3 regions of the Terrabacter sp. NPDC000476 genome follow, and region 1 is predicted to be linked to each of the others. Evidence: predicted binding sites of a transcription regulator. Region 1 holds the regulator's gene; each other region holds the start of a gene.
What was found. The regulator HrcA, encoded in region 1, represses chaperone genes, less so after heat shock. The targets are predictions, from matches to a motif close to TTNGCACTCGNNNNNNNCGAGTGCNAA.
Positions count from the first base shown of each region.

Region 2: a site for HrcA is predicted at 2,754-2,780, ahead of groL (chaperonin GroEL). Genes of this name have one in related genera too.
Region 3: a site for HrcA is predicted at 2,428-2,454, ahead of groES (co-chaperone GroES). Genes of this name have one in related genera too.

Region 1 covers NZ_JBEPDF010000001.1:1,090,762-1,095,180, forward strand. Annotated here, with positions in the region: gene ABT295_RS05120 (Gmad2 immunoglobulin-like domain-containing protein) at 1-45, shown strand, start outside; gene ABT295_RS05125 (16S rRNA (uracil(1498)-N(3))-methyltransferase) at 65-808, opposite strand; gene dnaJ (molecular chaperone DnaJ) at 834-1,967, opposite strand; gene hrcA (heat-inducible transcriptional repressor HrcA) at 2,083-3,153, opposite strand; gene ABT295_RS05140 (DUF3097 domain-containing protein) at 3,341-4,225, shown strand; gene ABT295_RS05145 (CHAP domain-containing protein) at 4,326-4,419, opposite strand, start outside.
Region 2 covers NZ_JBEPDF010000001.1:1,913,901-1,918,319, forward strand. Annotated here, with positions in the region: gene ABT295_RS08935 (hypothetical protein) at 1-907, shown strand, start outside; gene groL (chaperonin GroEL) at 1,003-2,634, opposite strand; gene ABT295_RS08945 (HIT family protein) at 2,867-3,292, opposite strand; gene ABT295_RS08950 (MBL fold metallo-hydrolase) at 3,335-4,222, shown strand.
Region 3 covers NZ_JBEPDF010000003.1:467,492-471,910, reverse strand. Annotated here, with positions in the region: gene ABT295_RS18200 (WhiB family transcriptional regulator) at 1-65, shown strand, start outside; gene groL (chaperonin GroEL) at 241-1,854, opposite strand; gene groES (co-chaperone GroES) at 1,981-2,277, opposite strand; gene ABT295_RS18185 (class I SAM-dependent methyltransferase) at 2,491-3,732, shown strand; gene ABT295_RS18180 (SRPBCC family protein) at 3,895-4,380, opposite strand; gene ABT295_RS18175 (ArsR/SmtB family transcription factor) at 4,377-4,419, opposite strand, start outside.

The DNA.
Region 1 (4,419 bases):
GGCGCACCGATCGCCGAGCAGCGCGTGCCCGTCACCGCCCGCTGAGCGCCCTGGCCGTATGCCGTCAGCGCCAGCGGGCGCGCGCGCTGAGCACGGCGAGCGCGGCCGGCCCGGCGGAGGACGCGCGCAGGATCGTCGACCCCAGTCGCACGGTCCGCGCCCCCGCCCCGGTCAGCACCTCGAGCTCGTGCCCGGTGATGCCGCCCTCCGGGCCGACGACCACGAGCACGTCGCCGTCCGCGGGCAGGTCGACCGCGGCGAGCGGCTCGGCGGCGTCCTCGTGGAGCACGAGCGTCAGGGCGGCCGACCGCACCCGCCCCGCGAGGGCGGTGAGGTTGACCGCGGGGGTCGTGACCGGCATCCGGGACCGGCGCGACTGCTTCGTCGCCCGCGTCACGACGGCCGCCCACTTCGCGAGCGAGCGGGCCGCGCGCTCACCTCGCCAGACGACGACGGAGCGCTCGGCCTGCCACGGCACCACCTCGTCGACGCCGAGCTCGGTGGCCGCCTCCACGGCCTGCTCGTCGCGGTCACCCTTGGCAAGGGCCTGCACGAGGACGAAGCGGGGGGCCGGCTCCGGCTCGACGTCGACCTCGAGCACCGAGCCGCGCACCCAGCCGCGGTCGACGTCGGTCGCCTCGACGAGGAGCCGGCGGCCGGCACCGTCGCTGACGTAGCAGCGCTCGCCCGGGCGCACCCGCACGACGGTCGCCGCGTGGCGCCCCTCGTCACCCTCGAGCAGGAACGACGCACCGACGACCGCGGCCGCCACCGCGCCGGGCTCGCCGAGGAAGAGCTGGTGGGTCACCGCAGCACCCGCCGGGCCACGCGGCTCACTTCTCCTTGAAGGCGTCGCGCAGCTTGCCGAAGAGCCCCTTGTTCGCCGGGGTCAGCCGGCCCTCGGGACGCTCCTCGCCGCGCAGCGCCGCGAACTGGCGCAGCAGCTCCTGCTGCTCGTCGGTGAGGCGGGTCGGGGTCTGCACGTTCGCGTGCACGAGCAGGTCGCCGCGGCCGCCGTGCCGCAGGTGCGTGACGCCGAGGCCGCGGAGGGTGAACACGTCACCGCTCTGCGTGCCCGGCTTGATCTCGAGGTCCTCCATGCCGTCGAAGGTCGAGAGCTTGAAGCTCGTGCCGAGGGCGGCGGCCGCCATGGGCAGCTCGACGCTGCAGTGGAGGTCGTCGCCGCGACGGGTGTACGTCTCGTGGTTGACGACGCGGATCTCGACGTAGAGGTCGGCCTGGGGCCCGTTGCCCGGGCCCACCTCGCCCTCCCCGGTCAGCTGGATGCGGGTGCCGGTGTCGACGCCCGCGGGGATCTTCAGCTTGAGCGAGCGCCGGGTGCGCACGCGGCCGTCGCCCGAGCAGTCGTGGCAGGGGTCGGTCAGCGTCGCGCCGAAGCCCTGGCAGTTGACGCACGGCCGCGAGGTCATCACCTGGCCGAGGAAGCTGCGCTGGATCTGCTGCACCTCGCCGGCCCCGTTGCAGATGGGGCAGGTCTGCCGGCCGGTGCCGGGCTCGGCGCCGTCGCCGCCGCACCGGCCGCAGCCGACGGCGGTGTCGAGCGTCAGCTCCTCCTCGGAGCCGAAGACGGCCTTGGCGAGGTCGATGTCGAGGCGCACGAGGGCGTCCTGGCCGCGCTGCACGCGTGAACGGGGTCCGCGCGCGCCGCCCGCCTGGCCGGCGCCGAAGAAGGCGTCCATGACGTCGCTGAACGAGAAGCCCTGGCCCGCGCCGAAGCCGGCTCCGCCGCCCGAGGCGAACGGGTCGGCGCCCATGTCGAACGACTGGCGCTTCTGCGGGTCGGAGAGCACGTCGTAGGCCTGCGAGACCCGCTTGAACTCCTCCTCCGCCTCGGCACCCGGGTTGACGTCGGGGTGCAGCTTGCGGGCGAGCCGGCGGTAGGCCTTCTTGATCTCCTCCTGGCTCGCGTCGCGCGAGACCCCGAGGACGGCGTAGTAGTCGTTCAAGCTGGGCTTCCTTCTGGTGCGTGGTGCGTTCGGTTCCGTCGGTCACGGCGTGGCGTCGTCGGCGCCGCGAGCGGTCGGTGGCCGGTCGGAGGGTCCGGCCGGGTCGGGCGGGTGGTCAGGTGGCCTGGTTCGCGTCGAGGATCTCGGAGACGTAGCGGGCGACGGCGCGGACCGAGGCCATCGTCGTGGGGTAGTCCATGCGGGTCGGGCCGAGCACCCCGAGGCTCGCCACGCGCTCCGCCCCGGAGCCGTACCCCATCGAGACGAGCGAGGTCGTCTGCAGGCCGGTCACGGGGTTCTCCGAGCCGATCCGCACGGAGACGAGCTCCGGGTCGTCGCCGAGCTGGCCGAGCAGCCGCAGCAGGGTCACGTGCTCCTCGAGCGCCTCGAGGATCGGCCCGATGGTGCGCGGGAAGTCGGTGCCGGCGCGGGCGAGGTTCGCCTGGCCGGCGAGCACGACGCGCTCCTCGCGCTCCTCGACGAGGGCGTCGCCGAGCGCCGAGACGACGGCCTCCATGGCCACCCGGTCGGTGTCGGCGGTGTCGTCGGCGCCGGCCGCAGCCGCGGCGTCGTCGACGAGGTGGCGCAGCCGGGCGGCGGCGACCGTGAAGGGCACGCCCGCGGCCACCTCGTTGAGCCGCGTGCGCATCGAGGCCACGAGCCGCTCGCCGTCGGCGTCCGCGAGCACGCGGCCGGTGTCGACGACGCGCTGCTCGACGCGTCCGGTGTTGACGATGAGCACGATCATCAGGTGGCTCGTGCCCATGGGCACGAGCTCGATGTGCCGCACCGTCGAACGGGTCAGCGACGGGTACTGCACGACCGCGACCTGGCGGGTGAGCCCGGCGAGGAGGCGCACGGTGCGGTCGACGACGTCGTCGAGGTCGACGGCGCCCTCGAGGAACTGGCTGATGGCGCGCCGCTCCCCCGGGCCGAGCGGCTTGACCGCGCTCAGCCGGTCGACGAAGACGCGGTAGCCCGCGTCGGTCGGCACGCGCCCGGCGGAGGTGTGCGGGGCGTGGATCAGCCCCTCCTCCTCGAGCAGCGCCATGTCGTTGCGCACCGTGGCCGCGCTGACGCCGAGGTGGTGGCGCTCGACGAGGGCCTTGCTGCCGACGGGCTCGGAGGTCTGGACGTAGTCCTGCACGATGGCGCGCAGCACCATCAACCTGCGGTCCTCGCTCAACGTGTCCCTCCTTCGCTGCCCGGTCACCGCCTCGCACGGCGGACGCCGACCGACTCTGGCACTCTCGGTCGACGAGTGCCAAGTCTACGTCGTGGGCCGCGGATCTCCGACTCCACCGTATGCCGCCCGCCGCCCACCCGCGTGGCGCCGCGGCGCGCGCCCGCCCGGCCGCATACGCTCCCTTGCCGTGCCTCCCATCGACCGATACGGATCCGACGTGCTGAGCGGCGACTGGCGCGCCCCGAAGCGGGGGCGCTCGACGCCCCTGCCCGCGGAGCCCGACCTCGTCGTCGAGGAGGTCGAGACCGGCTGGGTCGGCGCCGTCGTGCGGGTCGAGAAGGTGGGCGGCATGCATGTCGTCCACCTCGAGGACCGGCGGGGGCGCACCAAGGCGTTCCCCCTCGGGCCCGGCTTCCTCGTCGACGGGGCACCCGTGACGCTGACCCCGCCCACCGCCGCGGCGAGCGCGCGCCTCGCCGACGCCCGGCGCGCCGAGTCCCGCACGGCGAGCGGGTCGGTCGCCGTCCAGGGCGCCCGGGCCCGGGTCGCCAGCGGCTCGCGGATCTACGTCGAGGGCCGCCACGACGCGGAGCTCGTCGAGAAGGTCTGGGGCGACGACCTGCGGGTCGAGGGCGTCGTCGTCGAGCTGATGGACGGCGTCGACGACCTCGCCGGCATCATCGCCGAGTTCGAGCCCGGGCCGGGCCGCCGGCTCGGCGTCCTCGTCGACCACCTCGTGCCCGGCACCAAGGAGGCCCGCATCGTCGAGCAGGCCCGCGCGCTCCCGGGGCTGTCGCGGCACGTCAAGGTGCTCGGCCACCCCTACGTCGACGTGTGGCAGTCGGTGCGCCCCGAGCGCCTCGGCTGGCAGCAGTGGCCGGTCATCCCCCGCGGCACCTCGTGGAAGCACGGCATCTGCGCGGAGCTCGGCTGGCCGCACGCCACTCAGGCCGACATCGCCCGGGCGTGGAAGCGGATCCTCGGCACGGTGCGCAGCTACTCCGACCTCGAGCCGACCCTCCTCGCGAGCGTCGAGGAGCTCATCGACTTCGTGACCGAGCCCGGAGCCTGAGACGCACGGGGGTCCGGCACCGCTGCTGCGGCGCCGGACCCACGGCTGCCCTGACGGGCGCGAGGAGCTGAGCCCGGTCCCACCCGGCCGGCTCAGGTCCTCACTTCTTGAGGTACGCCTGCACGTCGACGACGAGGTAGGCGGACGCCGAGGTGTGCAGCGTCACGCTGCCGTCGGCCCCGACGGGCACGACG
Region 2 (4,419 bases), 820 kb from region 1:
CGTGCCGTACGCCGTCGCGGGCGTCGTCAGGGACGGCAGCCGACCGGCGCTCGCGGCCCCCGACGAGGCCGGCTTCACCACCTTCAGCCGGCTCGACCACGGCGGCTACGTCTACCGCCCGACCTCCGGCACCCACCAGAGGGTCGTGATCGTGCTGCCCGACGGCACGTCCTCCGTGCTGAGCGGCGCCGACCGGTTCGTCGTCAGCGCCGACCGCAGCCGGATCGCCTGGCGCGACGAGTCGGCGATCCTCGACCCCGGCACCGGCGTGATCCACGTCGCCGACAGCCGTGGCCGCGAGCTGAGGACGGTCCGCGTCGACGCCGCGCCGGCGGCCCTCGTCGGCGACGTCCTCTACGCCGTCGACCTCGCCGGCTACGACGAGGCCGGCACGTCCGTGCAGGTCGACCTGACCACCGGCAGGCGCACGAGCATCCGGGGCAACGTCCGGGCCGTCGACGAGGAAGGGCGCACGGCGCTGGTCGTCGACACCGTGCCCGACGACCTCGACGCCACGCAGCCGGCAGGCCACTGCTACCGCCTGCTCGACCTCACCGTCGACCCGCCCGCCGTGCGGCTCGCGGTCTGTGGCGACGTGACGCCCACGGGGATCTCGCCCGACGGCCGTCACGTCGTCGCCGCGCCGGGTTCCGTCGTCGTCGAGGCGGCCACCGGCCGGGTCCTGCTCGACGCCGTCGGGGACTCGGGTCTGCAGGTCGAGAGCTCACGGATGACCGACGACGGCACGGCCCTGGTGATGTCGGTCGACTCGCCCGACTTCGCCCGCAACGGGCTCGTGCGCTGCGAGCTCACGGGCGCGTGCCGACAGATCGGACCGAGCACCCCGGAGCCCGCCCCCGAGGACGCCGACACTCCTCGCACGACGCACGCCGTCTCCACGAACTGAGCGAGACGGCATACCGGCTCGGTGGATGCCGAAAGGGCGGCTCCCCCCGTGGGGGAACCGCCCTTCGGTCTGTCGCGAGGCGTCAGGGGGTGGGCTCAGAAGCCCATGCCGCCCATGCCGCCCATGTCGTCGCCACCGGGCATGGCCGGAGCGGCCTTCTCCGGCTTGTCGGCGATGACGGCCTCGGTCGTGAGGAAGAGGGCCGCGATGGACGCCGCGTTCTGCAGCGCCGAGCGGGTCACCTTGACCGGGTCGATGATGCCGGCCTCGAGGAGGTCGACGTACTCGCCGGACGCGGCGTTGAGGCCGTGACCCGGCGTGAGCCCGCGCACCTTCTCGGCCACGACTCCACCCTCGAGACCCGCGTTGATCGCGATCTGCTTGAGCGGGGCCTCGGTCGCGACGCGCACGATGTTCGCACCGGTCGCCTCGTCACCCTCGAGGGCGAGCGAGTCGAGCGAGTCGGCGGCCTGGATGAGGGCGACGCCACCACCGGCGACGATGCCCTCCTCGACGGCGGCCTTGGCGTTGCGCACGGCGTCCTCGATGCGGTGCTTGCGCTCCTTGAGCTCGACCTCGGTGGCCGCGCCCGCCTTGATGACGGCGACGCCGCCGGCGAGCTTGGCGAGGCGCTCCTGGAGCTTCTCGCGGTCGTAGTCGGAGTCCGACTTCTCGATCTCGGCCTTGATCTGGGCGATGCGGCCCTCGATCTGGCTGCGGTCGTCGGCGTCCTCGACGATGGTCGTCTCGTCCTTGGTGACGACGACCTTGCGGGCCTTGCCGAGCAGGTCGAGGGTGGCGTTCTCGAGCTTGAGACCGACCTCCTCGGAGATGACCTGGCCACCGGTGAGGATCGCGATGTCGGTGAGCATCGCCTTGCGGCGGTCGCCGAAGCCGGGGGCCTTGACGGCGACCGACTTGAACGTGCCGCGGATCTTGTTGACGACGAGGGTGGCGAGCGCCTCGCCCTCGATGTCCTCGGCGATGATGAGGAGCGGCTTGCCCGACTGCATGACCTTCTCGAGGAGCGGCAGCAGGTCCTTGACGTTGCCGATCTTCGAGTTGGCGACGAGCACGTAGGCGTCGTCGAGGACGGTCTCCATGCGCTCGGTGTCGGTGACGAAGTAGGCCGAGATGTAGCCCTTGTCGAACCGCATGCCCTCGGTCATCTCCAGCTCGAGGCCCATGGTGTTGGAGTCCTCGACGGTGATGACACCTTCCTTGCCGACCTTGTCCATCGCCTCGGCGATGAGGCCGCCGATCTCCTCGTCGGCCGCCGAGATGCTGGCGGTCGAGGCGATCTGCTCCTTGGTCTCGATCTCCTTGGCCTGCTCGAGCAGACGGGCGGAGACGGCCTCGACGGCCTTCTCGATGCCGCGCTTGAGGGCCATCGGGTTGGCGCCGGCGGCCACGTTGCGCAGGCCTTCCTTCACCATGGCCTGGGCGAGCACGGTGGCCGTCGTCGTGCCGTCACCGGCGACGTCGTCGGTCTTCTTGGCGACCTCCTTGACGAGCTCCGCGCCGATCTTCTCGTACGGGTCGTCGAGCTCGATCTCCTTGGCGATGGAGACGCCGTCGTTGGTGATCGTGGGGGCGCCCCACTTCTTCTCGAGGACGACGTTGCGGCCCTTCGGGCCGAGCGTCACACGGACGGCGTCGGCGAGGATGTTCATTCCCCGCTCGAGCCCGCGGCGCGCCTCTTCGTCAAACGCAATGGTCTTGGCCATTCGGGTGGTTCCTCCCACGCGAATCGATGGTGGTGGGCCGCCTGACGCCCGCGACGGACGGGACCGGTCTCCTCAGCTCACGTCGCTGCGAACCCAGCCCCTCGGCACACGGCCCATATCTGTCACTCCCACGAGGAGAGTGCTAACGCCATTATTGGCACTCTCGACCTGAGAGTGCAAACAGTCCGAGCATCCTCCGCGACCGGGTGCGAGCGGATCCGGCCCGCCCGGCTCAGCTGCCCGCACCTGCCGCCAGCGCGGCGACGACGCGACCGGCATACTCCCCCGACTCCTGCGCCGACGCGTACGTGGTGCGCGGCCAGAAGAAGCCGCGCAGGCCGTCGCCCTTGGTGCGGGGCACGACGTGCACGTGCAGGTGCGGCACCGACTGGCTGACGACGTTGTTCATCGCGACGAAGCTGCCCTGCGCGCCGAGCCCCTCTACCGCGGCCGCGGCCAGGCGTCGGGTCGCCCCGAGCAGGCCGGCGTGCAGCGCCTCCGGGAGGTCGAGCAGGGTGTCGACGTGCCGGCGCGGCACGAGCAGGACGTGCCCCTTGAACACCGGTCGCCGGTCGAGGAAGCCGACGAAGTCCGGCTCGTCGAGCACGACGTCCGCCTCGGCCTCGCCGGCCACGATGGAGCAGAAGACGCAGGCCATGACCCCACCCTGCCACGCATGCGGTCGCACTACGGTGGGCGCATGCCCGCACCGACGCGCCCGTCCTCGACCGGAGCCGGCTTCGTCGAGGTGGCCGACCGCGTCTTCGTGGCGCGCTACCCGCAGTGGGACGTCAACGTCGGGCTCGTGCTCGGGCGTGATGGGGCCGTCGTCGTCGACACCCGGGCCAGCGACCGGGAGGGCGGCCAGGTGCTCGACGACGTGCGCCGCCTCGGTCGGGACATCGAGGTGCGGCACGTCGTCAACACGCACGTCCACTTCGACCACACCTTCGGCAACGCGGCCTTCGACGCGGCCACCGTCCACGCGCACGACAACGTCGGCCGCACGTGGCGTGCCGACGAGCAGCGCATCAAGGTGGCGTTCCGTGCCGATCCCGGCGACGGCCCCGAGTTCGGATACACCGCCGCCGACGCTGCTGAGGTGCTCGCCACCGTCGTCCGCGGGCCGGACCGCACCTTCGGCTCCCACGCGACGATCGACCTCGGCGACCGCGTCGTCACGATGACGTATGCCGGCCGCGGCCACACCGACGGCGACGTGGCCGTGCTCGTGCCCGACACGGCGGCGCTGTTCCTCGGCGACCTCATCGAGGAGAGCGCTCATCCGTCGTTCGGCGGCGACTGCTGGCCCCTCGAGTGGTCCGACACGCTCACGACGCACCTGCTCGACGTCGAGGAGCGCACCGTCGTCGTGCCGGGGCACGGGCGAGCGGTCGACGCCGCCTTCGTCGAGCGCCAGCGCGACGACGTCGCAACGGTGGCCGCCGTCATCCGCGAGCGCCGCCTCGGCGGGATGCGCCTCGAGGCCGCCGTGCACGAGGCCGACGACCGCCTGCCCTACCCTCTGGGCGACCTCGACGCCGCCTTCCGCCGCGGTTGGGAGCAGCTGGCGCCACCCAGCCCCTGACCGCGATCGCCGCGGAGTCGGACCGCTGGCGTACCTGCTCTGGGCCCTCTGCATTGCGTCACCCCGGGACTCAACTGCCCAGCCCCAGGCGCGCGACCGAACACGCTGCACCCACCGCGCCCTCTGCATTGCGTCACCCCGTGACCCAACCGCCGAGCTCCCCAGCGCGTGACCGAGCACGGAGCACCCCACTGCGA
Region 3 (4,419 bases), on a different contig from region 1:
TCTGGGGCGGCCTGACCGAGAACGAGCGCGAGGTGCTCTACGGCGGCATCCAGGAAGCCTCCTGACGCCGCACCCCCAGGGTCCCGCCAGACCTTCACCGGCCTCCACCGGCCTCCAGCGGCACCGACGCACCACCGACGCACGAAGGGCCGCTCCCCTCTCGGGGAGCGGCCCTTCGTCAGCTCCGGCGCCGCTCACGGCGCCTGTCGCCGTCGGCGCTCACGCGCCGTGCGATGCGGCTCAGTGGCCGTGACCGTGCCCGTGGCCGCCGGCCTCGGGCTCCTCCTCCGGCTTGTCGACGACGAGCGTGTCGGTCGTGAGGATCATCGACGCGATCGACTCGGCGTTGCGCAGCGCGGAGCGCGTCACCTTGACCGGGTCGATGACACCGGCGGCGATGAGGTCGCCGTACTCGCCGGTGGCCGCGTTGAGGCCCTGGCCGAGCGGCAGCTCGGCGACCTTCGAGGTGACGACGTAGCCCTGCAGGCCCGCGTTCTCGGCGATCCAGCGGAGCGGCTCGGCGACAGCCTTGCGCACGATGGTCGCACCCGTGGCCTCGTCACCGGTCAGCTCGAGGGCGTCGATGGCCGTCGCGGCGTGGATGAGGGCGGTGCCGCCACCGGCGACGATGCCCTCCTCGATGGCAGCGCGCGTCGCGGAGATGGCGTCCTCGATGCGGTGCTTCTTCTCCTTGAGCTCGACCTCGGTGTGGGCACCCACCTTGATGACGCAGACGCCACCGGCGAGCTTGGCGAGGCGCTCCTGGAGCTTCTCGCGGTCCCAGTCGGAGTCGGTGCGCTCGATCTCGGCCTTGATCTGGTTAACGCGGCCGGTCACCTCGGACTGCTCGCCGGCGCCGTCGATGATCGTCGTGTCGTCCTTGGTGAGCACGACGCGACGGGCCTGGCCGAGCACCGTGAGGTCGGCCTGGTCGAGGCTGAGCCCGACCTCGGGCGCGATGACCTGACCGCCGGTGAGCACGGCGATGTCCTGGAGCATCGCCTTGCGGCGGTCGCCGAAGCCGGGGGCCTTGACGGCGGCGACGTTGAACGTGCCGCGGATCTTGTTGACGACGAGCGTCGAGAGGGCCTCGCCGTCGACGTCCTCGGCGATGATGAGCAGCGGCTTGCCCGACTGCACGACCTTCTCGAGGACCGGGAGCACCTCGGCCACGGCCGAGATCTTGCCCTGGTTGATGAGGATGTAGGCGTCCTCGAGGACGGTCTCCATGCGCTCGGTGTCGGTGACGAAGTAGGCCGAGAGGTAGCCCTTGTCGAACTGCATGCCCTCGGTGAACTCGAGCTCGGTCGCCGTCGTCGAGGACTCCTCGACGGTGATGACGCCGTCCTTGCCGACCTTGTCGAACGCCTCGCCGATGAGGCCACCGAGGGTGGCGTCCTGGGCGGAGAGCGTCGCGACGGAGGCGACCTCGTCCTTGCCGTCGACCTCGCGGGCGTTCTCGAGCAGGCGGTCGTTGACCGCGGTGACGGCCTTGTCCATGCCGCGCTTGAGCGCGGCCGGGGCGGCGCCGGCGGCGACGTTGCGCAGGCCCTCCTTGACCATGGCCTGGGCGAGGACCGTGGCGGTCGTCGTGCCGTCACCGGCGACGTCGTTCGTCTTGGTCGCGACCTCCTTGGCGAGCTGGGCGCCGAGGTTCTCGTAGGGGTCCTCGAGCTCGATCTCGCGGGCGATGGTGACGCCGTCGTTCGTGATCGTGGGGGCGCCCCACTTCTTGTCGATGACGACGTTGCGGCCCTTGGGGCCGAGCGTCACCTTGACGGCGTTGGCGAGCGCGTTGACGCCGCGCTCGAGCGACTTGCGGGCGGAGTCGTCGAACTCCAGCTGCTTGGCCATGATGTTCCTTTGGCTCGGGTTGCGTTGTGGTTCTTGGTCTTCCGGGAAGGACCCGGGTCAAACGAGACGCACCCCGGCGAGGCCCCAGCGGGGCTCACCGGGGTGCGTTCACGGCATACGGCTGGGTCAGCCGACGATCGCGAGGACGTCGCGCGCGGAGAGGATGAGGTACTCCTCGCCGCCGTACTTGACCTCGGTGCCGCCGTACTTGCTGTAGATGACCTTGTCGCCGACCTTGACGTCGAGCGGCACGCGCTCCGAGCCGTTCTCGTTGAAGCGGCCGGGACCGACGGCGAGGACCTCGCCCTCCTGGGGCTTCTCCTTGGCCGTGTCCGGGATGACGAGGCCGGACGCGGTGGTCTGCTCGGCCTCGAGGGACTTGACGACGATGCGGTCTTCGAGCGGCTTGATGGAAACCGACACGGTGGTGACCTTCCCTTCGGGACAGTCGGAATGGAACTGCGGACTGGGGCTCTTCGAGGCTGGCCGCCGTCGCGGGGGTCGACCGAACTCGAGGAGGACGCTGGCACTTTCGGTGCGAGAGTGCCAACACGAGCAAATCTAGGTTTGCCGTTAGCACTCGGTCAAGTCGAGTGCCAATACTCGTCGTCCCCGCGAGGCTGCGAGGATGGCGTCATGGACGCCGCGATGGTCGACCGCCTGTCCGCGGGCGAGGGATGGGCCCTGCTGCAGTCGCTGCCGCCCTACGACGAGGCGGCCTCGCTGGGGCTGCAGGGACGGCTCCGCGACGCGGGCTTCGCCGCCGACCTCGTGGCTGCTGCCCTGACCCAGTCGCGGCTGCGGGCGCGCGCGGCCGACAAGTTCGGTGAGTTCGCCGCCGGCATGCTCTTCACCCCAGACGGCCTCGAGCAGGCCACCCGCCTGCCCGTCGCTGCCCGCCACGCGCACCGGTACGCCGCCGCCGGCATCCGTGAGGTGCACGACCTCGGGTGCGGGGTGGGCGCCGACGCCATGGCGCTCGCCGGCCTCGACCTCACCGTCCACGCGGTCGACGCCGACGACGTCACCGCGCGCGTCGCGGCCGTCAACCTGCGGCACTGGCCGTCGGCCCACGTCACCCACGGGCTCGCGGAGGACGTATGCCTCCCCGACGTCGCGGGGCCCAGCCACCTCGGGCTGTGGCTCGACCCCGCCCGCCGCGTGAGCGGGGTGGCCGACATCAGCGGCCGCACGAAGCGCGTCTTCTCCCTCGACGCGATCTCGCCGTCGTGGCAGCAGGTGCAGGCCTTCGCCGCCCGGGTGCCGGCGACCGGGGCCAAGCTCTCCCCCGCCTTCCCCCACCGCGCACTGCCGCCGGGCACCGAGGCGCAGTGGACCTCGTGGAACGGCGAGGTGCTCGAGTGCGCGGTCTGGTGGGGGCCGCTCGCGACGACGCCGGGCCGCACGGCCTCGGTCGCGACCGAGGCGTCGACGTGGCTCGTGACCGAGGCCGACGCCGAGGAGGGCACGCGTCGGCCGCCCCTCGGCTCGGTCGCCGAGGTGGGCGAGTGGCTCTACGAGCCCGACCGCGCCGTCATCCGGGCCGGGCTCACCGGGGCCCTCGTCGACGCTGTCGAGGGCGCGGAGCTCGCGGGGGGCGTCGGCTACGTCAGCAGCCGAGCGGCGCACGAGGTCGCGTGGGCGCGGCGGTTCCGCGTGCTCGAGGCCATGCCGCTCTCGACGAAGCACCTCGCCCGGTGGCTGCGCGACCACGGCCACGACCGCGTGACGATCAAGAAGCGGGGCGTCACCCTCGACGCCGACCAGCTGCGCCGGCAGCTGAAGATGACCGGCAGGGGTCGGGGCGGCTCCGAGGCGACCCTCGTGCTGACCCGGGTCGGCGGCGGCCAGGTCGCCCTCGTCGTCGCGCCCGCCTGAGTCCGCCCGCCTGAGTCCGCCCACCTGAGTCCGCCCGCCTGAGTCCGCCCACCTGGCCCCGGTCCGGTGATCTTCCACCGGACCGAGCACGCTCCACCGGACCGAGCACGCTCCACCGGACCGAGCACGCTCCACCGGACCGGGCGCGCCCAGCCGACCGGCTCAGGCGCTGCGGTAGCGCTCGTGCAGCGCGCTCCACGTCTCGTCCCACTCGGGCAGGGCGGCGCCGTCGAGGTCGGCCTCGAGGCGGCGCACGTAGGTGTCCCAGCCCGCGGCATACCCCGCCGCCTGCTGGTCGCCGAGGCGCTCGTGCCGCAGCCGCAGCCGCGCTTCGTCACCCTCGGCGACGAGCTCCACCGTCACGAGGGTCGCCGCGCCGCCGACGGGCCACTCCCAGACCAGGCGGGTGGGCCGCTCGCACGAGACGACCCGGCACGACGGGGTGTCGGCGTCGTCGAAGTGGATCGTGAAGGCACCCCCGGGGCGCAGGTCGCCGGTCACCGGCGCGAACCACCGCGCCAGCCGCTCGGGGTCGGTGCAGGCCTCCCAGAGGTCGTCGGTCGAGGTCGCGTAGCGGCGGTCGAAGACGGCGGCCACCCCCTCGCCGTCGCGCTCGATGCGGCCCAGCATTTCGGTCAGCTCGCTCATGCCTGCTCCTCTCGCCTGGCCCGCGCGCCGCGGGCGATC